Regions from separate parts of the Methylophilus sp. DMC14 genome, predicted to be linked through region 1. Evidence: predicted binding sites of a transcription regulator. Region 1 holds the regulator's gene; the other holds the start of a gene.
The links. Region 1 encodes sigma-54, which starts transcription at its own class of promoters, with help from an activator protein. Its sites were predicted from a motif close to TGGCACNNTTCCTGCT; they were not measured.
Positions count from the first base shown of each region.

Region 2: the regulator sigma-54 is predicted to act here: its motif matches at 4,467-4,482, upstream of ACT53C_RS04165 (SfnB family sulfur acquisition oxidoreductase).

Region 1 covers NZ_JBQUZA010000002.1:460,870-468,254, forward strand. The annotation lists gene ACT53C_RS06500 (KpsF/GutQ family sugar-phosphate isomerase) at 1-344, shown strand, start outside; gene lptC (LPS export ABC transporter periplasmic protein LptC) at 370-993, shown strand; gene lptA (lipopolysaccharide transport periplasmic protein LptA) at 1,052-1,666, shown strand; gene lptB (LPS export ABC transporter ATP-binding protein) at 1,675-2,418, shown strand; gene ACT53C_RS06520 (RNA polymerase factor sigma-54) at 2,425-3,969, shown strand; gene tyrS (tyrosine--tRNA ligase) at 4,015-5,253, opposite strand; gene ACT53C_RS06530 (anhydro-N-acetylmuramic acid kinase) at 5,378-6,505, shown strand; gene gltA (citrate synthase) at 6,690-7,385, shown strand, end outside.
Region 2 covers NZ_JBQUZA010000001.1:856,488-863,872, forward strand. The annotation lists gene ACT53C_RS04155 (FecR domain-containing protein) at 1-489, shown strand, start outside; gene ACT53C_RS04160 (TonB-dependent siderophore receptor) at 623-3,046, shown strand; gene ACT53C_RS04165 (SfnB family sulfur acquisition oxidoreductase) at 3,164-4,396, opposite strand; gene msuE (FMN reductase) at 4,783-5,394, shown strand; gene sfnG (dimethylsulfone monooxygenase SfnG) at 5,422-6,510, shown strand; gene ACT53C_RS04180 (AMP-binding protein) at 6,533-7,385, shown strand, end outside.

The DNA of each region.
Region 1 (7,385 bases):
TGCCCCAAATCGATCAACACGCCTCCATTCAGGAAGCCATCACGCAAATTTCACTCAAGGGCATGGGCTTCACGGCTATTGTGGACCACGCGCAACGCCCAATAGGCATTTTTACCGATGGCGATTTGCGCCGCTTGTTTATGCAGGGCAAGAACAATCCACAGGCATCCATTGATACCGTGATGAACAAACAGCCGTATTTGCTGGAGACGAATCAGATGGCGGTTGAAGCAGTTAACATGATGGAGCAGCACAAAATAAATGGCTTTTTGGCAGTAGATGCCCAAGGGCAGTTGGTAGGGGCATTCAATATGCATGACTTATTGAAAGCCAAAGTCGTTTAGCTTAAACAGGCATTAGAATTCAGGCATGCTTAAACACCCCATTTTGTTGCCGATTGCGTTAATGCTGTTGCTGGCGCTGCTGACATTCTGGATTAACCAGAATGTACAAGAGCAAGCACTCAAAATGAACATACTTAATCGCCAAGCGCCGGACTACATGTTGTACAACTTTGTGAGTACCCGCACGGATGCGTCCGGTAATACCAAATATGTGCTGGCGGCCGCAAAAATGCGCCACTTTCCTGCCAATGACTATACAGAATTGCAGCGGCCACGCTTTACCCAGTTTGGCCTGAACAAGCCTTACACGCAAATTTATGGTCAGCAAGGACGTGTTTCCGCCAATGGTAAACTGGTGGAGTTTAGCAAACAGGTCAAGGTGATCCGCCAAGCCTCTGCCACCAAGCCAGAAACACAAATGCAAACCGAGCGGCTTTGGCTGGAGCCGGACACCGAGGTGGCACACACAGACCAGCCGGTGGTCATCCGCCAAAAACCGGCGACAGTGATTACAGGCACGGGCATGCGTTTTGATAACCGGGCTGATACCATGCAATTGTTTAACCGGGTGCATGTGCATTATGAGCGTCCACCCGTCGCCAGCAATTTGGCAAGCCCGGCCCAGGCGTCAAACACAGAACGCCAATGACCGTTGATTATGGAGAAATGAGTTGAACACGCACAAGCCCTTATTTTTAGCGATCTGCATGAGCGTATGGGCGCTATTGTCCATGCCGCTGAGTGTGCTGGCCGAAGAATCTGACCGAGATCAACCGATAGAGCTTGAAGCGGATACCGTGACCGTGAACGATGCTAAAAAAATCAGTATCTACACGGGCAACGTGATTCTTAATCAGGGCACTTTGCAAATCAAGGCGGACAAAATGATCGTACGCGAGGATCAGGACGGCTTTCAACATAGCACCTGTACCGGCAACCCCACCACGTTCAAACAAAAACGTACCGGTAAAGACGAGTGGATGCAAGGCAGTGGTCAACGTATCGAATACAACGCCCGCATGGATAAAGTGCAACTGTATACCAATGCCTGGGTTAAACGTGGTGAAGACATCGTGACCGGGGACTACATCAGCTACGACGCCAACGCCGAGTATGCCGAGGTGATTGGCGGCACCAAAGCCAACCCGAACGGAACGGCTGGCAGCCGCGTCAAGGCCACCATACAGCCTAAAAATAAAACCACACCGCCTGTCATTGACAACAAGCCAACCTCTCAACAGGGATTACGGATGAATCGCTCCTTGCAACTCAAGGTCGAACCTGCCCCTGCCGAAAACACTGGTGAGCAAGGCAAAGAGTAAGCTTAAAGATGGAAACCATGGCAGCAGATCAGAACCATTTGCAGGTTAACCGCCTGAAAAAAACCTATCAGGGCCGTACCGTCGTCAAAAACACGACGCTTGAGTTACGCAGTGGCGAAGTGATCGGCTTGCTGGGTCCCAACGGGGCAGGCAAAACCACCAGCTTTTACATGATTGTAGGGTTGGTTGCGCTGGATGAAGGCAACATTACGCTGAATGGCGCCGACGTGAGCCGCGCGCCCATGCATGAGCGCGCGCGCATGGGCCTGGCTTATCTGCCCCAAGAAGCATCCATTTTCCGCAAGCTCAGCGTAACCGACAACATCCTCGCCATTCTTGAAACCCGTCCCTATACGGAAGAGCAGCGTGAGGCAAGGCTTGAGTCCTTGCTGGATCAATTGCATATCCAGCACATCCGCAACAGTCAGGCCGTCAGCTTGTCTGGTGGCGAACGTCGACGCGTTGAAATTGCGCGCTGCCTGGCCACTGACCCTAAATTTATTTTGCTGGATGAACCGTTCGCCGGGATTGATCCGATTGCCGTGATCGAAATCCAGAAAATCATCCGCTACCTGAGCAGTCAGAATATTGGTATTTTAATCACCGACCACAATGTGCGCGAAACGCTGGACATCTGTGACCGCGCTTATATTGTCAATGAAGGCGCTGTGTTTGCAGCAGGCACGCCCGATGAAATCATTCAGAACGAAGGTGTGCGTGAAGTGTATCTGGGCAAGAATTTTAGGCTGTAATCCGTCATGAAACAGAACCTGCAATTACGTATTTCGCAAAATCTGGCGCTGACGCCGCAGCTGCAGCAATCGATCCGTTTGCTGCAACTTTCCACGCTGGAACTGAACCAGGAACTAGAAACCATCCTGCAGGAAAACCCGTTACTGGAAATGTCAGACGGTGAAGAAGGCGAGTTTGAAGATAACACACCGCCTCCCCCCACTGTAGAAGCTGAGCCGACAGATGCCAGCTCGTTTGACATGGCAACGCAGCAAGAGATCACCGCACCGGCAGAAAGTCTGCGTGAAGACTTGCACGATGAGTTGGGCGGGAGCGAGAGCGACCTGCCCAATTTAAACGAGGAATTCACGCCGCCAGAGTTTGAAGATGATTATGAAGAGTTTGGCAGCACCAGCAACTGGGACGAAGCCGGACGCAATCATCAGGAAGACGAAGACAGTGACTTTTCCAGACAGGAAACCACCAGCATCAGTTTGCGCGAGCATCTGATTGACCAGATACAACTGGCACATTTGTCGCAACGTGACATGAGCCTGGTCAAACTGCTACTGGATAGCATCACTGATGATGGCTATCTGGAGCAAGATCTGCAGGAGATTGTGGAGCACTTGCCACTCGAACTTGAGGTCGAGCTGCTGGAACTGGAAACCGCCCTCAAGCTGATCCAGAATCTGGACCCTGTAGGCGTAGGTGCGCGCGATTTACGCGAGTGCCTGCTCTTGCAACTGACGCGTTTGCCGCAAGAAACGCCACACTTGCAAACCGCCATTGCCATTGCCAAAGACCACCTGGCGCTGCTTGCCAACAAAGACTTTGTCAAACTGCGCAAGGTGCTTGGTTGCGATGAAGCGGTACTCAAGGCGGCGCAGCACCTGATCCGCCAGCAAAACCCCAGACCCGGCAGCGAGTTTTCCAGCTTTAGTCACGATCACTTTATCCAGCACGATGTGGTGGTTAAAAAAATCAAGGGCATTTGGGTCGCCTCCTTAAATGATGGCGTGATCCCCAAACTGCGCATCAACCAGATGTATGCGGACATCCTCAAGCGCAACCGCGAGAGTTCAGGCCAATACCTGCAAAGCCAGATGCAGGAAGCCAAATGGATGATCAAGAATATCCAGCAGCGTTTCTCGACCATTTTGCGCGTGTCGCAAGCCATTGTAGACCGCCAACGCAACTTCTTTGAGCATGGTGAAATAGCCATGCGCCCACTGGTACTGCGTGAAATCGCCGAAGAACTCGACTTGCATGAAAGCACAGTTTCACGTGTCACCACGCATAAGTATATGCTCACACCGCGTGGCGTCTATGAACTCAAATACTTCTTTGGCAGCTCGGTAGCCACAGACGCAGGCGGCTCCTGCTCTGCCACCGCCATCCGAGCCTTGATCAAGCAAATGGTGGCCGAAGAAAACCCGAAAAAGCCTTTGTCGGACAACCAGATCACCGACACACTGGCACAACAAGGCATCGTCGTTGCCCGCCGTACCATAGCCAAATATCGCGAGTCCCTGAATATTCCGCCCGCGAACTTGCGCAAAACGCTCTAAACAAAAAAGGCCGCAGATGCGGCCTTTTTTGTTTCTCAGCTCCGATCACCTGATTGTGATCTTGGCAAATTTACGTTTACCCACCTGTGCGATCACTGTCACACCTTTAGTCAAAGGCAGATTCTTATCATCCACCTTGACGCTGTCGAGCTTGACGCCGCCTTGCTGCACTGCGCGCATGGCTTCACTGGTGCTTTCAACCAGGCCCGCCTGTTTTAACAATTGGCTAATGCCGATGCTGTCGCCTTCAATGGTCACTTCAACTTCGGGCACGTCATCCGGGATGCCGCCTTTGGCACGGGTCTGGAAGTCCTGCAAGGCTTTTTCAGCCGCGGCTTGACCATGGAAACGCGCCACAATTTCTTGGGCAAAGCCGACCTTGATATTGCGGGGGTTTGCGCCACTGGCGACTTGCGCCTTCCATTCGGCAATGGTTTCCAGCGTCGCAAAAGACAGCAAATCAATATAGCGCCACATCAGTTCATCTGAAATCGACATGATCTTGGCAAAAATAGTCTCTGGCGCCTCGCTAATGCCAATGTAGTTACCGAGTGATTTGGACATTTTATTGACGCCATCCAGCCCTTCCAGCAGCGGCATCATCAGCACACATTGCTGCGACTGGCCGGCCTGCTTTTGCAACTCACGCCCCATGAGCAGGTTAAACTTCTGGTCGGTACCACCGAGCTCAAGATCCGCTTGCAGGGCGACCGAATCATATCCTTGCAGTAACGGGTACAGAAACTCGTGAATCGCAATCGGTTGATTACCCTTGAAGCGTTTGGAGAAGTCATCCCGCTCCAGCATGCGGGCCACGGTATTGCTGGCAGCCAGCTTGATCATCCCCGCCGCACCGAGTTCACTTAACCAGTTGGAGTTAAAAACAATCTCGGTTTTGGTGGGATCCAGTATTTTGAAGACTTGTGCGGCATAGGTATCGGCGTTGGCCTTGACCTGCTCCACGGTTAAGGGTGGACGGGTGGCGCTTTTGCCCGTTGGGTCACCAATCATGCCGGTAAAGTCACCGATCAGGAATAAAATCTGATGGCCCAGGTCCTGCAACTGGCGCAATTTATTAATGAGGACGGTATGACCCAGGTGCAAGTCGGGCGCGGTAGGGTCAAAGCCTGCTTTCACACGTAACGGCTTGCCTGTTTTCAGTTTCTCGACCAGCTCCTGCTCGATCAGTAACTCATCTGCACCACGCTTGATAATGGCCAACGCCTTGGCAATTTCTGGGCTCAATGCTGGCACTTCAGATGAGGGTTGTTTGGTATCGGTCATGCGGGTATCCGTCAAATACAACGATGCGCACTGATGGCACCGTCTCAAATAAGTAAAACAGCTATTTTAACGTAATCCCATGCATTTCTGTAAGCGCGGCTGGAGCAGTGTTAAAATGACACCCATGCAAGTTTCTGCCGATCGCTCCCAGCCACGTTTGTTTATTGGACTGATGTCCGGTACCAGCCTGGACGGGGTGGATGCCGTGCTCACCTCGCAACGGGGCGAGCAACTGACACAAACGGCCACCTATTTTCTGCCCTACCCTGACGCGCTTAAACAGCGTCTACTGGCCTTGCACACGCCCGCCAATAACGAGTTACACGAGGCCGCAGTGGTTGCTAACCAGCTCGCAGAACTCTACGCGCAAGCCGTCAAGCAACTGCTTAAGCTCGCCGACATCCGTGCCGAGGCCGTGACAGCCATCGGTTGCCATGGCCAGACCATCCGGCACTGTCCGACACTGGCAGAGGGCATGGCATACACCATACAATTGGGCAACCATGCCCGCTTGGCAGAATTAACAGGGATCACGGTCATTGGCGACTTCAGAAGTCGCGATATTGCCGCTGGCGGCCAAGGTGCACCGTTAGTGCCGGCCTTTCACCAGGCGGTGTTTACGAGTGCAGACAGGCATCGCGTCATCATTAATATCGGCGGCATTGCCAACTTGAGTGATCTACCAGCACGCGGACAAGTCACAGGCTTTGACTCGGGACCCGGCAACCTGCTCATGGATGCCTGGACCCAGCAACACACAGGCCAACCCTATGATGCGGGCGGGCACTGGGCAGCTGGCGGGAAAACTTATCCAGACTTGCTCAATGCCATGTTGGCCGATCCTTATTTTGCACTGGCCGCACCTAAAAGTACGGGACGCGACCTGTTTAACGACACCTGGTTAATGCAACTGCTGCATCAGTACCCCGACAGTGCACAAAATGTGGCGCGTACTTTGCTTGAGTTAACAGCAGTGAGCATCACCGATGCGCTGACGCGATTCTGCCCAGGGGCTCAGGAAGTCTACGTCTGTGGGGGTGGTGCGCATAATCTGGCCTTGCTGAATAGACTGCAGGCGCTGTCTGGCCAGTCCATACAACTGACGGATCAATTGGGCGTTGGCGTGGACTGGGTGGAAGCGGTCGCCTTTGCCTGGCTGGCGCAACGCTGTGTAGATCATTTGCCGGGCAATTTGGCCGCAGTCACCGGCGCGGCGGGGCCTCGCATTCTGGGTGCCGTTTACCCCAACTAAGCCCCCGGCAACGACGCGTAGCAATGATTCCCAAAAGCAGTGCAAACGCACCAGTGACTTGATTACATCTGGTGCAGGCTTTTGATTGTTTTTTTAACTTTTCCGCGACAGTCACCGCACAAGCGGTGATAAAACAAAACGATTGCGTATAATTTAACCAACTTGATTAAAGACTGAGTACGTTATGGCTACCAAGGCGACCATTACATTTGACAACGATAGTAGCGCAATTGAGCTACCGGTACTAAAAGGCTCACTGGGCACGGATGTGATTGATATCCGCAGCCTGGGCAAACATGGTTATTTCACGTTTGATCCTGGCTTCATGTCTACCGCATCGTGTACGTCTGGCATTACCTTTATTGATGGTGAAAAAGGGTTGCTTTACTACCGTGGCTATCCGATTGAGCAACTGGCCGAGAACTGTGACTTCCTTGAGGTCTCGCACCTGTTGCTGCACGGCGAACTGCCGGATAACAATCAACGTGAGGAATTCGTGAGCACCATCAGCGAACACACCATGTTGCACGACCAGATGAGCAATGTATTTCGTGGGTTCCGCCGCGATGCGCACCCGATGGCGGTCATGATCGCGGTCGTAGGCGCCATGGCGGCTTTCTATCCAGACAACAACAATGTGTCCGACCCGGAATCACGTAAAGTGGCTGCCATGCGCCTGCTGGCCAAAGTTCCCACCATTGCCGCCTGGAGCTATAAGTACAACATCGGCCAGCCATTCATGTATCCCAAAAACAAATTGGGCTACGCCGAAAACTTTATGCACATGATGTTCGCCACGCCCTGTGAAGATTATGTGCCTAATCCGATTCTGGCCCGTGCATTTGAACGCATCCTGATTCTGCACGCAGATCACGAGCAA
Region 2 (7,385 bases), on a different contig from region 1:
ATACTGCTGCAATCTGGCCATGACCCGCAAGCGCGGCCCTTGGTCGTTGATACGCAGCATGGGCGCTTGACTGCCCTGGGGACGCGTTTTACCGTCTGCCAGGAGGACACGCGTAGCTTGCTCGCCGTGTATGAGGGGCGGGTGGCGATTACGCCATCACAAGGCACCGCCATCACGTTGAGTGCCGGTCAGCAGGCCTACTTTGACCAGTATAGCGTCGGTGCAATACAGGCCGCGCTTCCTGCCCGTGAAGCCTGGACCCGTGGCATCCTGATTGCGGACAATCAATCGCTCAAAGACTTTATTGCCGAGCTGGCACGCTATCATTCAACCAGGCTATCGGTGGCCCCCGATATTGCCCATTTACGCTTGATGGGCGCATACCCGTTTGCCAACGTGCCGCTGGTGCTGCAGGAAATTACCCATAGTTTGGGCATTCGCCAGCACACCGACGCGCAAGGCAATATTCAATTGCTCCCTGCTTCTTGAGCGCCTGTGATTGTGCTTGATATCAGGCGCGAGTGAAGGTCTTGTATTTTTTTGCGCTGGAGGTTCCCTTTTTAACGGGCTGTTTCGGTTTAGAGATAACAACACGTTATTTTTAACCTAACAGGGAGCTTGAATGAAATCGCATCACACTTTGCCGCTTGCGCGGCATGTCCGGGCGGCGTTACTGACACTGATGATCAGCAGCCTCACACCCATACCGGTATTGCATGCTGCTGAAAAAGAGGCGGTGGCACAGGAATACCAGATTCCTGCCGGACCATTGAGTCAGGTATTAAGCCGATTTGCCGCTGAAGCCGGCATTCTGCTGTCAGCCAATGCTGCGCTGGCAGATGGTAAAACTAGCACAGGGTTGCATGGCAAGTTTACTGTGCAGCAGGCGCTGGACACCTTACTCAAAGGCTCGGGTCTGGAAGTTGAGCATCGCGGGGATCACCGTTATGCCATTCTCCCGCAGTCGGCCAAGGCGAGTACTTTGCCCGAGGTGCAAGTGACAGCCGCGGCCAATAAGGAAACGGCCTGGAGCCCAATTAAAGGCTATATTGCCGAGCAATCAGCCACGGGGACCAAAACCGATACGTCGGTGATGGAAACGCCGCAGTCGGTCTCGGTGGTGACGAAAGATTTTATTCAGGCCATTGGCGCACAAAGCCTGCGTGAAGGCATGGCCTATACACCGGGTGTGAATGTGGCGCCTTACGGCCCGGATTCCCGCTATGACTGGATTGCCTTGCGTGGCATTGATGCGTATTCACCCGGTTTTTATCAAGATAGCTTGCCGTGGCGCAATGCCGGCACGTTTGCGACCGGCAGAATCGAAAATTATGGCATAGAGCGCCTTGAAATCCTGCGCGGGCCGGCCTCGGTGCTGTATGGGCAAAGTACCGCAGGCGGCTTGATCAATGTGGTCAGCAAACGTCCCACCGCGACTCCGCTCAAAGAAATCCAGATGCAACTGGGGAATTATTCGCGTGAGCAGCTCGCCGGTGATTTTTCGGGGCCGCTTAATGAAGACGGCACCGTGTTGTACCGCATTACCGGCTTAGTGCGCGACGCCGACTTGCCGCGTCAAGGCATGAAGGATGACCGGGTGTTTATTGCGCCGTCAATTACCTTTCTGCCTTCAGATAAAACCAGTTTGACCGTCTTGTCGCAGTATATGAACTCGGATGGCGGAATCTTTGCCGGGGCCTTGCCAGAACAGGGTACGCTGCTGCGCACGCCATCGGGAGAAAAGTTGCCTTACAAGACCTTTGTCGGCGATAGAAAATTTAACCGCTTTGAGCAGAAGCAATGGTATGTCGGCTATCTGTTTGAGCATAGCTTCAATGACCAGTGGACCTTTAGGCAGAATGCTCGCTACAGCGAGGTAGATTTGTCGTATTGGCAGGTGTTTGGACTGGGTTATAACCAGGTTAATCCTGCAGCTCCAGCTGACCCAGACAATTATCGCTATATCAGCCGCCAGATGAACGGTAGCCCTGACCACATCAAAGCCTTCACCATCGACAATCAGCTGCAATGGCGGGTTCAGGTGGGGGATTGGCAGCATACCTTGCTGGCGGGCCTGGATTACCAAAAGGTCAGGGACCGCAATCAATTCTATTCTGGCAGTGCCCCAGACCTGGATTTGTTGGCCCCGGAGACTGCACAGAATATCCCTGTGGGCAGTCCTGATACGGATAGCAAGATCAAACTGGCGCAAACCGGTTTTTATCTGCAAGACCAGATCAAATGGGGCTCGCATTGGATTGCGACCTTGGGTGGCCGCTACGACGATGCCACCACTGAGAATGCAGAGCGTATTGCAGGCACGGATGATCGCTACAATGATCATAAGTTTACTAGCCGCGCTGGCTTGCTCTATTTGGCAGACAATGGCCTCGCGCCTTATTTCAGCTATTCAGAATCTTTTATCCCCACCACGACGATCAACCCGCAAACAGGCAAAGGCTTTAAACCCGAAACCGGCAAGCAGTATGAGTTCGGTGTGCGCTACCAGCCGCCGGGCAGCAAAAACAGGTACAGTGCGGCATGGTTTGAGTTGGAACGTAACAATATTATTAGTTACGACCCCAACTTTAGCCCCCGGCAAACTGGGCAGATGCAGGTGCGTGGACTGGAGCTCGAAATACAAACACAGCCGATTGAACATATGAACCTGATTACGGCCTATACGTATACGCCCAAGGTTGAAATCACCGCCAGCAGCAACCCGCAACAGATAGGCACGCCTTTACTGGCCACGCCGGAAAACTCGCTCGCCGTGTGGAGTGATTACCGCTTTAATAATGGGTTAAAAGTGGGCTTGGGTGCACGCTATAACGGCTCTACCCGTGGCAATTTTGATTCTGCATCCGAGCGGATTCCATCATATACCTTATGGGATGCCTTGGTCGGGTATGATCTTCAGCACTGGACGCTGGCATTCAATGCGCGCAACCTCACCAACAAAGAATATATCGCCAATTGCGCTTCTGGCAGTTGCTACTATGGCGAGCCACGGCGTGCCATGCTGACAGCGACCTATCGCTGGTAAGCGGTGTGTACTACGAGGCATAGTCTTTTATAAGCCGTTTGCGCAGACTGTGCTAAGCCTCAAAACAAACAGCCCGATCGTTTATCGGGCTGTTTGTTTTTGAATATCCGTTCTGGATTAAATCCAAGGATGGCGCGGTGGATTCACCTTGTTCAAGCTGTAATTGCCGACGGCATGGTATTTCCAGCGTACCGGATCGTGCAGGGTATGGGTACGTGCATTGCGCCAATGGCGGTCGAGGTTATATTCGCCCAAGGTAGAACGGGTCCCGGCCAGTTCAAACAGTTTGCTGCCCGCCAACAAGGCGGTTTCGGTACTCAGCACTTTGGCTTCAGCCACTGCAATTGAGGCTTCGGCCACAGTGTCTTCATTTGGGTTACGCTGCGCTTCGTCTATGTATTCACCCGCGCGTGCCAGTAAAGCCTCGGTGGCGTGCAGGCGAATCTGCAAGTCACCGATGTCTTTGATGGTATGTGGATCTTCGTAGCCGTGTTCGAGGTCGGTATCTATCCATGGCCGGGTGTAGTTGCGTACAAAGTGCAGGGTGTCTTTAAACGCCGCGCGGGCGATGCCGGTATCCACCGCTGCCTGGATAATCTGCGCAATCGGCCCCATGGTGGTCGGCCGGTCAAAGGCCAGATGGTGCGGCAACACATATTCGCTGGGCACAAAAATATTTTCCAGGATGGTCGTGCCGCTGGCGGTGGTGCGTTGGCCAAAGCTGGACCAGTCATCAATAATGGTCAGGCCCTCGGCACCAGCGGGGACAAACGCCACCACGGTGTTGTCGTGCTCATCCTTGGCCACCACTGGCACCCAGTCCGCCAGCAAGGCGCCAGACGAATAGAATTTTTTGCCGTTTAAAAAGTAGCCGCTATTGGTGGGCGTGAGCTTGGTTTTCACGTCATTGACGCTCTTGGTGCCAATTTCGGAGAACGCATTGCCAAAGCGCACCCCTTGCAGCACCAACTCAAAAAAGTATTTCTTCTGAAAGTCTGAGCCATCCAGGCGCAAGCCTTCCACCATATATAAGTGATTCTGCGGAATCTGGCCGACACTTGGGTCGGCTTCGGCCACGGTGGCAATCACCTCTGCCAGGGTTTTGTTGGAAACAAAGGCGCCGCCATATTCTTTGGGCACGGTAATGCCCCACAAGCCACTGCTAGAAAACAAGTCGAGTTCTTGTCGTGGCAGACGGCGTTCCTGGTCGCGCAGGGAGGCTTCTTTAGCGATTTCGCTGGCCACCTGTTTGGCGACGGTCAAGGCTTCTGCGTCACTTTTAATCACATGCGCGGGTTGCCGCGGCAGGTTTACAGGCAAATGCGCAATTTTATTTGCTTGTGCAGTCATAGTCAGTCCTTATTCAAAAAGAGATCAATAAAGGCATGGCGAGCAGGCACCATGCGTCTGCAGTCACTGTTGCATTTAGTGTGCCAATCAATAAAGCATTGAATTTAAAAGAAAATGTAAAAATCCATCTCTGCTGCCGCCTCTATAGAAACAGTTTGCTGCTGAATGACTGCTTTAAAAGCAGCAGCCACTGGAGGGTGGGGTGGGAGCGAACTGCAGCGTGATCGCGCAAAACTGCTGATTTAGCAGCAGTTGATCAGCAACTAGCGCTGGAATCCAACACCTATTAAAAGAGATTTTTTACATAAGTAATTGAAATATAAACATATTATGCTCTGGCATGGATGGTGCTAATACTCTAGCAAGCGAGTCGTTTGCGAGTTTTCGTGCAAACGACATTAGTCACCGATATTTCAGGAGTCATGATGAGCCGTCCTTTAAAAGTCACTGCCGTCTCCGGCAGCTATAAATTACCTTCTAGAACCGCTGCGCTGGTGCAGGCGATCACGCAAAAGTTGGGGCAGCAAATCCCGATTGATCTGCACGTGGTGGAGTTAAGCGAAATCGCCGGCAGCCTGGTCGCTTCCTACGATCCCAAAGCTTTGCCAATCAACGTACAGCAAGATATCCAGGCGATTGAAACCGCCGATTTACTGGTGGTGGCTACGCCTGTGTATCGCGCCTCTTATGGAGGGTTGTTCAAGCATTTGTTTGATCTGGTCAATCTCGAAGCATTGATTGATGTGCCCGTGCTGCTGGCAGCAACCGGCGGCACTGAGCGTCATGCCTTGATCATTGATCATGAGCTGCGCCCATTATTCAGCTTCTTCCAGGCAGTCACGTTGCCGATCGGTGTATATGCCGTTGAAGCGGATTTTGAAAATTATCAAATCAAGAGTGAGGCGGTGAAAGCGCGCATTGATCTAGCGGTAGAGCGTGCCCTGCCTTTGCTCAAACATCGCGAGCTTTTGAGCCAGGAAAAGTTATTAGCCATTTAAATTCAGTGATTTTTGGAGAGATTAAAGATGAGTACAGAAAACATTAAATTTGCCTATTGGGTGCCTAACGTCAGTGGTGGCCTGGTGGTCAGTAACATTGAGCAGCGCACCAGTTGGGATATCGATTACAACCGCAAGCTGGCACAAATTGCCGAAAAAGCCGGATTTGAATATGCATTGAGCCAAATCCGTTTTACAGCGGGGTATGGGGCCGAGTTTCAGCATGAGTCGGTATCTTTTTCGCATGCCTTGCTGGCGGCGACCACCAAACTCAAAGTGATTGCCGCCATTTTGCCTGGCCCCTGGAATCCTGTGTTGGCCGCCAAACAATTGGCGACGATTGATATTCTCACCCAGGGACGGATTGCGGTGAATATTGTCTCCGGCTGGTTCCGCGGGGAGTTTACGGCGATTGGCGAGCATTGGCTGGATCATGACGAGCGCTACCGCCGTTCGCGCGAATTCATTGATGCGCTCAAAGGGATCTGGACCCAGGATAACTTTACTTACAGAGGCGATTTTTACCGCTTTAGTAACTACTCACTCAAACCTAAACCTTTGCAGCAGCCACATCCAGAAATTTTCCAGGGCGGCAGTTCACGTGCTGCGCGCGATAATGCGGCCGCGGTCTCAGACTGGTACTTCACCAACGGTAACACCGTGGAAGGGATCAAGGCCCAAGTGGACGATATTCGCGCCAAGGCCGCGGCCAATAAGCATCACGTCAAGATTGGCGTTAATGCTTTTGTGATTGCCCGCGATACCGAAGAAGAAGCAAAAGCGGTATTGAAGGAAATTATTGATAAAGCCAACCCTGAAGCGGTGAATGCCTTTGGCCATGAAGTGAAAAATGCGGGCGCTGCCAGCCCAGAACGTGAAGGTAACTGGGCGAAGTCGAGCTTTGAAGACCTGGTGCAGTATAACGATGGCTTTAAAACCAATTTGATAGGCACACCCCAGCAAATTGCCGAGCGTATTGTCGCTTTGAAGGCCGTTGGGGTTGATCTGGTATTGGCGGGCTTTTTGCACTTTCAGGAAGAGGTCGCTTATTTTGGTGAAAAAGTGCTGCCATTGGTGCGTGAGCTGGAAGCTAAAACCTTGGCCAAAGCGGCTTAACTGAAACGGCAGGGAACAGGCAATGGCAGAGACTTTACCCCACTTGCTGACGTTGCAAGCCGTGGAGCGGCCGCATCGTGTTGCAATCAGGCATAAACAGCTGGGCCTCTGGCAGCAGGCCTCTTGGCTCGCGGTGCAAGAGGACGTCACAAAGGCCGCGCAGTATTTGCAGCAACAAGGTTTTCGCCAGGGCGACACTTTATTTTTGTTGAGTGATCCGCGGCCCGAGGCCTTGTTGTTGTCACTGGCTGCCCATTGGCTGGGCGGCGTGGCGGCGCCGCTGGACCCGGCTTTTGCGCAACCGCAGTTACTGGATTTATTGCATACCTTGCGGCCGCAATTTGTGTTTGCCGAAGCACAGGCACAGGTGGATCAAGTATTGGCTGCCAAGCCGGATAGCGCCGTGGTGATTTATGCCGATGCGCGCGGCTTGGCCGGATATCAACATCCTGCGCTCGTTAGCTATGCACAGGTGGTGGCGACGCCAGAAATTCAAGTCATTACACCTGCGGTAACAGCCGATGAAATTGCCTTCCGCTTTTACCGTTTGAGTACCGACTATGCGCTGGAATACAGTGAGGTGAGCCATGCCGAACTACTCAGAAATGGCCGTCAACTGGTCACTCAGGAGGCACTGACAGCACATGAAGAGGCCTTGGCCGCTCGCGCATTTGCTGCCAGCGGACATGCCAAATACCTGCTTTCGCCGTGGCTATTGGCGGGCTTTACCCTCAATTTTCCAGAGAATCTGGCGACACGTGACACCGACAGGCGTGAGCTGGGCCCTACGCTGGTGGCAGGCACGGCGACGACTTACCAGCGCCTGTATGCCCTCACCCAATCCCGCTGGCCCTTGCCTGGCAGCTGGCAGCATC